DNA from 2 places in the Cytobacillus sp. FSL R7-0696 genome. Region 2 is predicted to be linked to the other one. Evidence: a T-box and tRNA genes for the amino acid it is inferred to sense, from the RefSeq annotation. Region 2 holds a T-box; the other holds one or more tRNA genes.
The links. A T-box is a leader RNA that pairs with one kind of tRNA and senses whether it is charged. The one in region 2 lies ahead of tyrS (tyrosine--tRNA ligase), so its partner is inferred to be a tRNA-Tyr.
Positions count from the first base shown of each region.

Region 1: it has a tRNA-Tyr gene. The T-box ahead of tyrS (tyrosine--tRNA ligase) is inferred to sense a tRNA for this amino acid. The anticodon was not compared.

Region 1 covers NZ_JBBOWA010000001.1:1,493,590-1,496,990, forward strand. The annotation lists gene sigW (RNA polymerase sigma factor SigW) at 1-13, opposite strand, end outside; gene MKX29_RS07830 (aspartyl-phosphate phosphatase Spo0E family protein) at 335-499, shown strand; gene rocF (arginase) at 524-1,420, opposite strand; tRNA gene MKX29_RS07840 (tRNA-Lys) at 1,834-1,906, opposite strand; tRNA gene MKX29_RS07845 (tRNA-Gln) at 1,912-1,986, opposite strand; tRNA gene MKX29_RS07850 (tRNA-Tyr) at 2,066-2,149, opposite strand; tRNA gene MKX29_RS07855 (tRNA-Thr) at 2,168-2,243, opposite strand; tRNA gene MKX29_RS07860 (tRNA-Val) at 2,264-2,339, opposite strand; tRNA gene MKX29_RS07865 (tRNA-Glu) at 2,344-2,418, opposite strand; tRNA gene MKX29_RS07870 (tRNA-Thr) at 2,443-2,515, opposite strand; tRNA gene MKX29_RS07875 (tRNA-Asn) at 2,547-2,621, opposite strand; rRNA gene rrf (5S ribosomal RNA) at 2,641-2,757, opposite strand; rRNA gene MKX29_RS07885 (23S ribosomal RNA) at 2,874-3,401, opposite strand, start outside.
Region 2 covers NZ_JBBOWA010000001.1:109,290-112,690, forward strand. The annotation lists gene MKX29_RS00535 (helix-turn-helix domain-containing protein) at 1-266, shown strand, start outside; gene MKX29_RS00540 (MarR family winged helix-turn-helix transcriptional regulator) at 376-855, shown strand; T-box leader at 860-1,072, shown strand; gene tyrS (tyrosine--tRNA ligase) at 1,118-2,359, shown strand; gene MKX29_RS00550 (hypothetical protein) at 2,407-2,529, shown strand; gene MKX29_RS00555 (ABC transporter ATP-binding protein) at 2,722-3,401, opposite strand, start outside.

The DNA.
Region 1 (3,401 bases), 1.4 Mb from region 2:
CCAACAATTCCATCTATTTACCCCCGCTCTATGCGGCTTATCGATAATCATTTACGAATCGATAGCAAAAAGGTTTCACATATTTTTTATTAGGTTCCTATTCCTCCATAAGTACTTTGGTTATATAAGAGTTATCACATAATATTTTAACAAATTTTAACTAAAGTAGTTTAATTAATTTTCATACTGGGTATAAAGGATTTAAAACCAGTGTGTTGACGAAGGAAAAAAGACCTTCCCTTCAATATTTTTGCTCCAACGAACAAGAGACCATACATTTAAAGATTGTCTACGTGCTGGAATAAAATTTTCAAATGGAAAGGACAATGATCTCATGTATACGGAGGAACTATTAAAAGATATTGAAATCCACAGAGCTAAAATGGTTGAACTTGCTTCTATTTCTTCATTTTCAAACCACCAAGTTCTTAAAGCGAGCATTGAATTGGACAATCTAATTAATAGATACTATACATTAACATTAAAAAAAGAAGCTTGAGTCGATGCTCAAGCTTCTTTCACTTTATAGTAATTTTTCACCGAATAACGAGCCCATTAAGGCCACCGCTGCATCAGCTGTTTTATTTCTTTCATCTAATATTGGATTAACCTCAACAAATTCGGCCGAAGTAATCATTTGAGATTCTGCCAGTATTTCCATAGCAAGGTGGCTCTCTCGATAACTTATCCCCCCCATAACTGGTGTACCCACACCAGGTGCATCAGATGGATCAAGACCATCTAAATCTAGCGAAAGGTGAACACCATCTGTTCGGTCTTGTAAATAACTAATCGTCTCTTCCATTACCTTCGGCATCCCTAAGCGATCAATTTCATGCATCGTAAAGACTTTTATTCCCTTGGCTTTAATTAAATCCCTTTCTCCTTGGTCCAAAGACCTTGCTCCTATAATCACAACATTTTCAGGCTTTAACTTCTTATGGACTCCTCCTACCTCTAATAACAACGGATGCCCATACCCTAGAGCGACTGCTAAGGACATCCCATGAATATTACCGGAAGGCGAAGTTTCTGCTGTATTTAAGTCCCCGTGTGCATCGTACCAAATCACACCTAAGTTATGATAATGCTGTAATAAACCAGCTAATGTACCAATAGCGATACTATGATCCCCTCCTAAAACTAGAGGAAATGCTCCTTTTTTTACTACCCCATCAACTTGATCGGCTAAGATTTTAGTCTTTTCTGCAATTAAGTCCAAGTTTCTTAAACCTGTTTCCTTATCTATTTGTTCAGTCGACCTACCTATTTCAATATCACCTAAATCATCAACTTGGTGATTAAGTTGTTGTAATCTATTTTCAATGCCCGCATATCGAATGGCACTTGGCCCCATGTCTACCCCTCTTCGTAATTGTCCCAAGTCCATCGGCATACCAATAATCGAAATGTTTTTCATTTAGTTGCTCCCCCTACTAAAGAATGAATTCTCTCTCTATTGTAAACGGTTACATTCTGTTGGTTCAACTGTGCAAAATTTTGTATATCTATACAAAAAAAGGGCATTTATTGGGTTAATTACTGTGGTCAGGACCGTACAACACAAACGGAGAATGATATATTTCTTAACACAGCTTGCAATTACAAATCACCGAAAATAGATGCGCTTAGTTAAGTTAGAGAAATGGTACGAAGAAAGGCCATTTGATATCTCATACAAGAAGTATGTATACACTTTTGATGATTTATATGTAATGTGAGTAATTTCGATGGATCGCCGCAAAATTTGGGTTTTTCCTTATGTTTGAACTCATGGAGAAAAATACAAGATAACAAATAAAAATCCTTAAACATAAATGTTTAAGGATTAAGTGAGCCATGAAGGACTCGAACCTTCGACCCTCTGATTAAAAGTCAGATGCTCTACCAACTGAGCTAATGGCTCGAAAATGGCTGGGCTAGCAGGGATCGAACCTGCGAATGACGGAATCAAAATCCGTTGCCTTACCGCTTGGCTATAGCCCATCGTATGTAAAAAAACAAAATAAAAAGGACTAATTATATTATGTCCGCTTTTTGGATTTTCATTCAAATAAAATTGAAATGGTGGAGGGGGGCAGATTCGAACTGCCGAACCCGAAGGAGCGGATTTACAGTCCGCCGCGTTTAGCCACTTCGCTACCCCTCCGACATAAATATATTAAAATGGTGCCGGCCAGAGGACTTGAACCCCCAACCTACTGATTACAAGTCAGTTGCTCTACCAATTGAGCTAGGCCGGCCCATCTATAGTAAATTGAAATGGTGGAGGATGACGGGATCGAACCGCCGACCCTCTGCTTGTAAGGCAGATGCTCTCCCAGCTGAGCTAATCCTCCAAAATGGTGACCCCTACGGGATTCGAACCCGTGTTACCGCCGTGAAAGGGCGGTGTCTTAACCGCTTGACCAAGGGGCCAAAAATATTTAAAGTTCTTACCAGAGCTTCCAACCGGGCTCGAACCGGTGACCTCTTCCTTACCATGGAAGTGCTCTACCTGCTGAGCTATGGAAGCATCAGCTAAATATCTTTGATTTTGTTTAAAATGGCTCCGCAGGTAGGATTCGAACCTACGACCGTTCGGTTAACAGCCGAATGCTCTACCACTGAGCTACTGCGGAATAATATGATAATATGTATGCCCGGCAACGTCCTACTCTCACAAGGGGACAGCCCCTAACTACCATCGGCGCTGAGAAGCTTAACTTCCGTGTTCGGTATGGGAACGGGTGTGACCTTCTCGCTATCGCCACCGGACTTATTAAAGACATTTATTATTATAACGTCTTTTATGAAAATTTCAAGAGAAATTTTAAATCATTCTCTGAAAACTAGGTAATGTTGAAGAAGATATTTATTGAGTAATCGCCTGTTTGGTTAAGTCCTCGATCGATTAGTATTAGTCAGCTGCATGTGTCGCCACACTTCCACCTCTAACCTATCAACCTGATCATCTTTCAGGGATCTTACTAGCTTGCGCTATGGGAAATCTCATCTCGAGGGGGGCTTCATGCTTAGATGCTTTCAGCACTTATCCCTTCCGCACATAGCTACCCAGCGATGCCTTTGGCAAGACAACTGGTACACCAGCGGTGCGTCCATCCCGGTCCTCTCGTACTAAGGACAGCTCCTCTCAAATTTCCTGCGCCCACGACGGATAGGGACCGAACTGTCTCACGACGTTCTGAACCCAGCTCGCGTACCGCTTTAATGGGCGAACAGCCCAACCCTTGGGACCGACTACAGCCCCAGGATGCGATGAGCCGACATCGAGGTGCCAAACCTCCCCGTCGATGTGGACTCTTGGGGGAGATAAGCCTGTTATCCCCGGGGTAGCTTTTATCCGTTGAGCGATGGCCCTTCCATGCGGAACCACCGGATCACTAAGCCCGACTTTCGTC
Region 2 (3,401 bases):
CGGTCTTCCCATTTGACCCAAGGAAAAAGTTTGAAATTTTTACTGTCGAGATTGAGACAGGTTATGAACATCTATCAGAAAAACATAATGAAGGTGTTGAAGAGTATGTAACGGTGATTACTGGTACACTACAACTTGAAATTAATGAACAACAATATACCATTCAACCAGGTAATTCCATCCGTTTCTCCGCCAACAAGGCTCATACGTATCGCAATATTGGGGAAGATATGATTATTTATCAAACAGTTTTGTATTACCCTTAAGTTTAAGGGTTGCAATCCTGTTTCTTTTTTTGTAGAATCATTTCATAGCTAATGATTCTGAAAATAATAGAGGAGTGATCCTATTCATCAATTAGACGAAGATGGCTATTTGCATCCTGAAGAGTCAACGGTCATTCAAAAGATAAGTAAAAAAACAACGATAGAGCCAAATGCAATAGCCGTAGTCACTAGCCTATATCGCATTGGCCAAGGCATTAAAAATAAGCTAGAGCAAGAAGTGTTAGCCAAGCATAAAATCTCTTGGACTTCCTTTTCGATTCTTTATGATTTATGGATATATGGAAAAATGGAAACAAAAGAGCTTGCCCTTTCTGCAGGTGTATCAAAAGCAACAATCAGTAATATTATGCGTACATTAGAGAATAAGTCATTTTGCAGAAGGGAAACCGACCCAAGAGATCGCCGAAATACCTTTGTTGTGATTACCCCTAAGGGTAAAGAAGTCATTGAAGAGCTTTATCCCGAATTTCATGAGGGAGAAATCTCCATTGTTAAAGGGTTAAAAACGGACGATCAAAAGCAATTAGCTGCAACCCTTTACCGGCTCATTAAAGACAATAAATTTTAATAAAGAAAAAGTGATGATAGAAGTCTTAGTAGCAACCTCCTCCCTATCACAGAGAGCCGACAAATGACTGAGAGTCGGTATAAAGGATGAAGCGAATTACAACTTCTTGAACTTTCATTGCTACTTGCAATGAACGGCTACGTTCGTTAAATGTTGAGGTGGAGAAGTATTATACTTCTCAATTAGGGTGGTAACGCGTGAAATCCACGTCCCTTTTATTAGGGATGTGGATTTTTATTATTTATTAAGGATGTGAATAATTGTGAAAGAAAAATTATCAGAACAGCAATTAAAAGAGTTACAGAGACAATTAAAGTTATACAAACAAGGTGTGCAAGAAATAATACCCACTGAAGAATTAGAAGAAAAGTTAGCAAAATCTATTTTATTAAATAAACCTTTAAAGATAAAACTTGGCTTAGACCCTTCAGCTCCTGACGTTCATTTAGGTCATACGGTTGTTTTAAAGAAGTTAAAGCAATTCCAAGATAATGGTCATACGATTCAATTATTAATTGGGGATTTTACTGGTAAGATTGGTGATCCAACAGGTAAGTCCATCGCTAGAAAGCCGTTAACCGATGAAGAAGTGAAGCATAACGCCCAAACTTATTTTGAGCAATTTGGTAAAGTACTCGATATGGAAAAAGTTGAATTACATTATAATTCAACATGGCTCTCTCAACTTAAGTTTGATGATGTCATTCAATTAGCAGGTAAAATTACCATTGCCCGTTTAATGGAACGTGATGACTTTGAAGAAAGAATTGCCTTCGGGAAGCCGATTTCTTTACACGAATTCTTCTACCCAGTCATGCAAGGATACGATTCTGTTGTGCTTGAATGTGATATTGAGTTAGGGGGCACCGATCAGCACTTTAATATCCTTATGGGTAGGCACTTTCAAGAGAAATTTGGAAAACCTAAGCAAATTGCACTGCTGATGCCACTACTTGAAGGATTAGATGGCGTTGAGAAAATGTCAAAATCGAAGAATAATTATATCGGTATTAATGAACCAGCAAACGAAATGTACGGGAAAGCAATGTCCATTCCGGATGAACTCATGGAGAAGTATTTTACACTTATTACACCTCTTACACCTGAAGAAATAACTGAGATAGAAGAAGGGCTAGATAAGCAAACCCTCCATCCACGTGATGTAAAAATGCAATTAGCAAAGCTAATTGTACAAATGAACCATGATGAAGAAGCAGCTGAAAAAGCAGAACAACAATTTATTACGATTTTCCAAAAAGGAGAATTACCTGAAGATCTGCCGACAATGATATGGTCTGGCCCAACTTCTATCACCATTGTGCAATTGTTAGTGAATACAGGCTTACTACCTTCAAAATCCGAGGCAAAAAGAATGATTGCTGGTGGCGCAATTAAAATAAATGGTAAAAAAATCACCACTGAAATGGAAACGACTACGATTAGCCATAATATGATTGTTTCAGTAGGTAAAAGAAAATTCATGAAATTATTGGTAAAGAATTAGGTTGTGAGGTAATTTGCATAGTCACCTTTTATCAGGTGGCTATTTCTATGTTTACGCTTCTCCTACTAGTCATTCGCCAACTAGAAAGTCCACTTGCACCAATAAGTTGTGACAGTATCACCGTTTATGAATATTGTCCATTAGAAGATCAAGGGTGTACGGTTTTATGAAGAAATTGCTATTTTAGATTATGCTTCATTACAAGATTTGATCAACCATTTCTTCACCAAGTCAAAATCATTAAATAGAAGCCACCCTGGTATCGTATTTATTAACATTCTATTGAAGAAACATAAAAATCAACTCCCGCACCACAAAAAAAGAGCCCATTAACGGACTCTTTCTCACACTAAAATCTTCATTTATGCAAGTATTGCACGGTCACTGTTCATTTTTTCACCACGAATTTGTTGAAACTCATTTAATAATTTTTCAACCGTAAGCTGCGATTTTTGCTTCTCATCCGCAGAGAAAATAATCTGGCCTTTATCCATCATAATTAACCGGTTTCCTAGGTCAATTGCTTGCTGCATATTATGAGTTACCATTAATGTCGTTAATTGGAATTTATCAACAATTTCTTTCGTTAAATTCGTAATCAATTCTGCCCGGGATGGATCTAATGCAGCCGTATGCTCATCCAATAAAAGGATTTTAGGTTCAGTGAAGGTTGCCATTAAAAGAGACAATGCCTGCCTCTCACCACCTGATAATAAACCTACTTTTGCTTGCAGTCTGTTTTCCAAACCTAAATGAAGCATCTCTAATTTTTCTTGAAAAAACGCTTTTCTTTTTTTCGAAACGCCTATATGCAAGCCGCGTGATCTCGTTCTTGTGTAGGCAATAGCTAAGTTCTCTTCAATCGTCATTGCAGGTGCAGTCCCTGCCATTGGATCTTGGAATACGCGCCCTATTAGACGTGCCCGTTTATTTTCCTTTACATTCGATACATTTTTTCTATCAATAATTACTTGACCGACATCCGGTATTAACTTCCCTGAGATAATGTTCATTAAAGTCGATTTTCCTGCCCCATTACTAC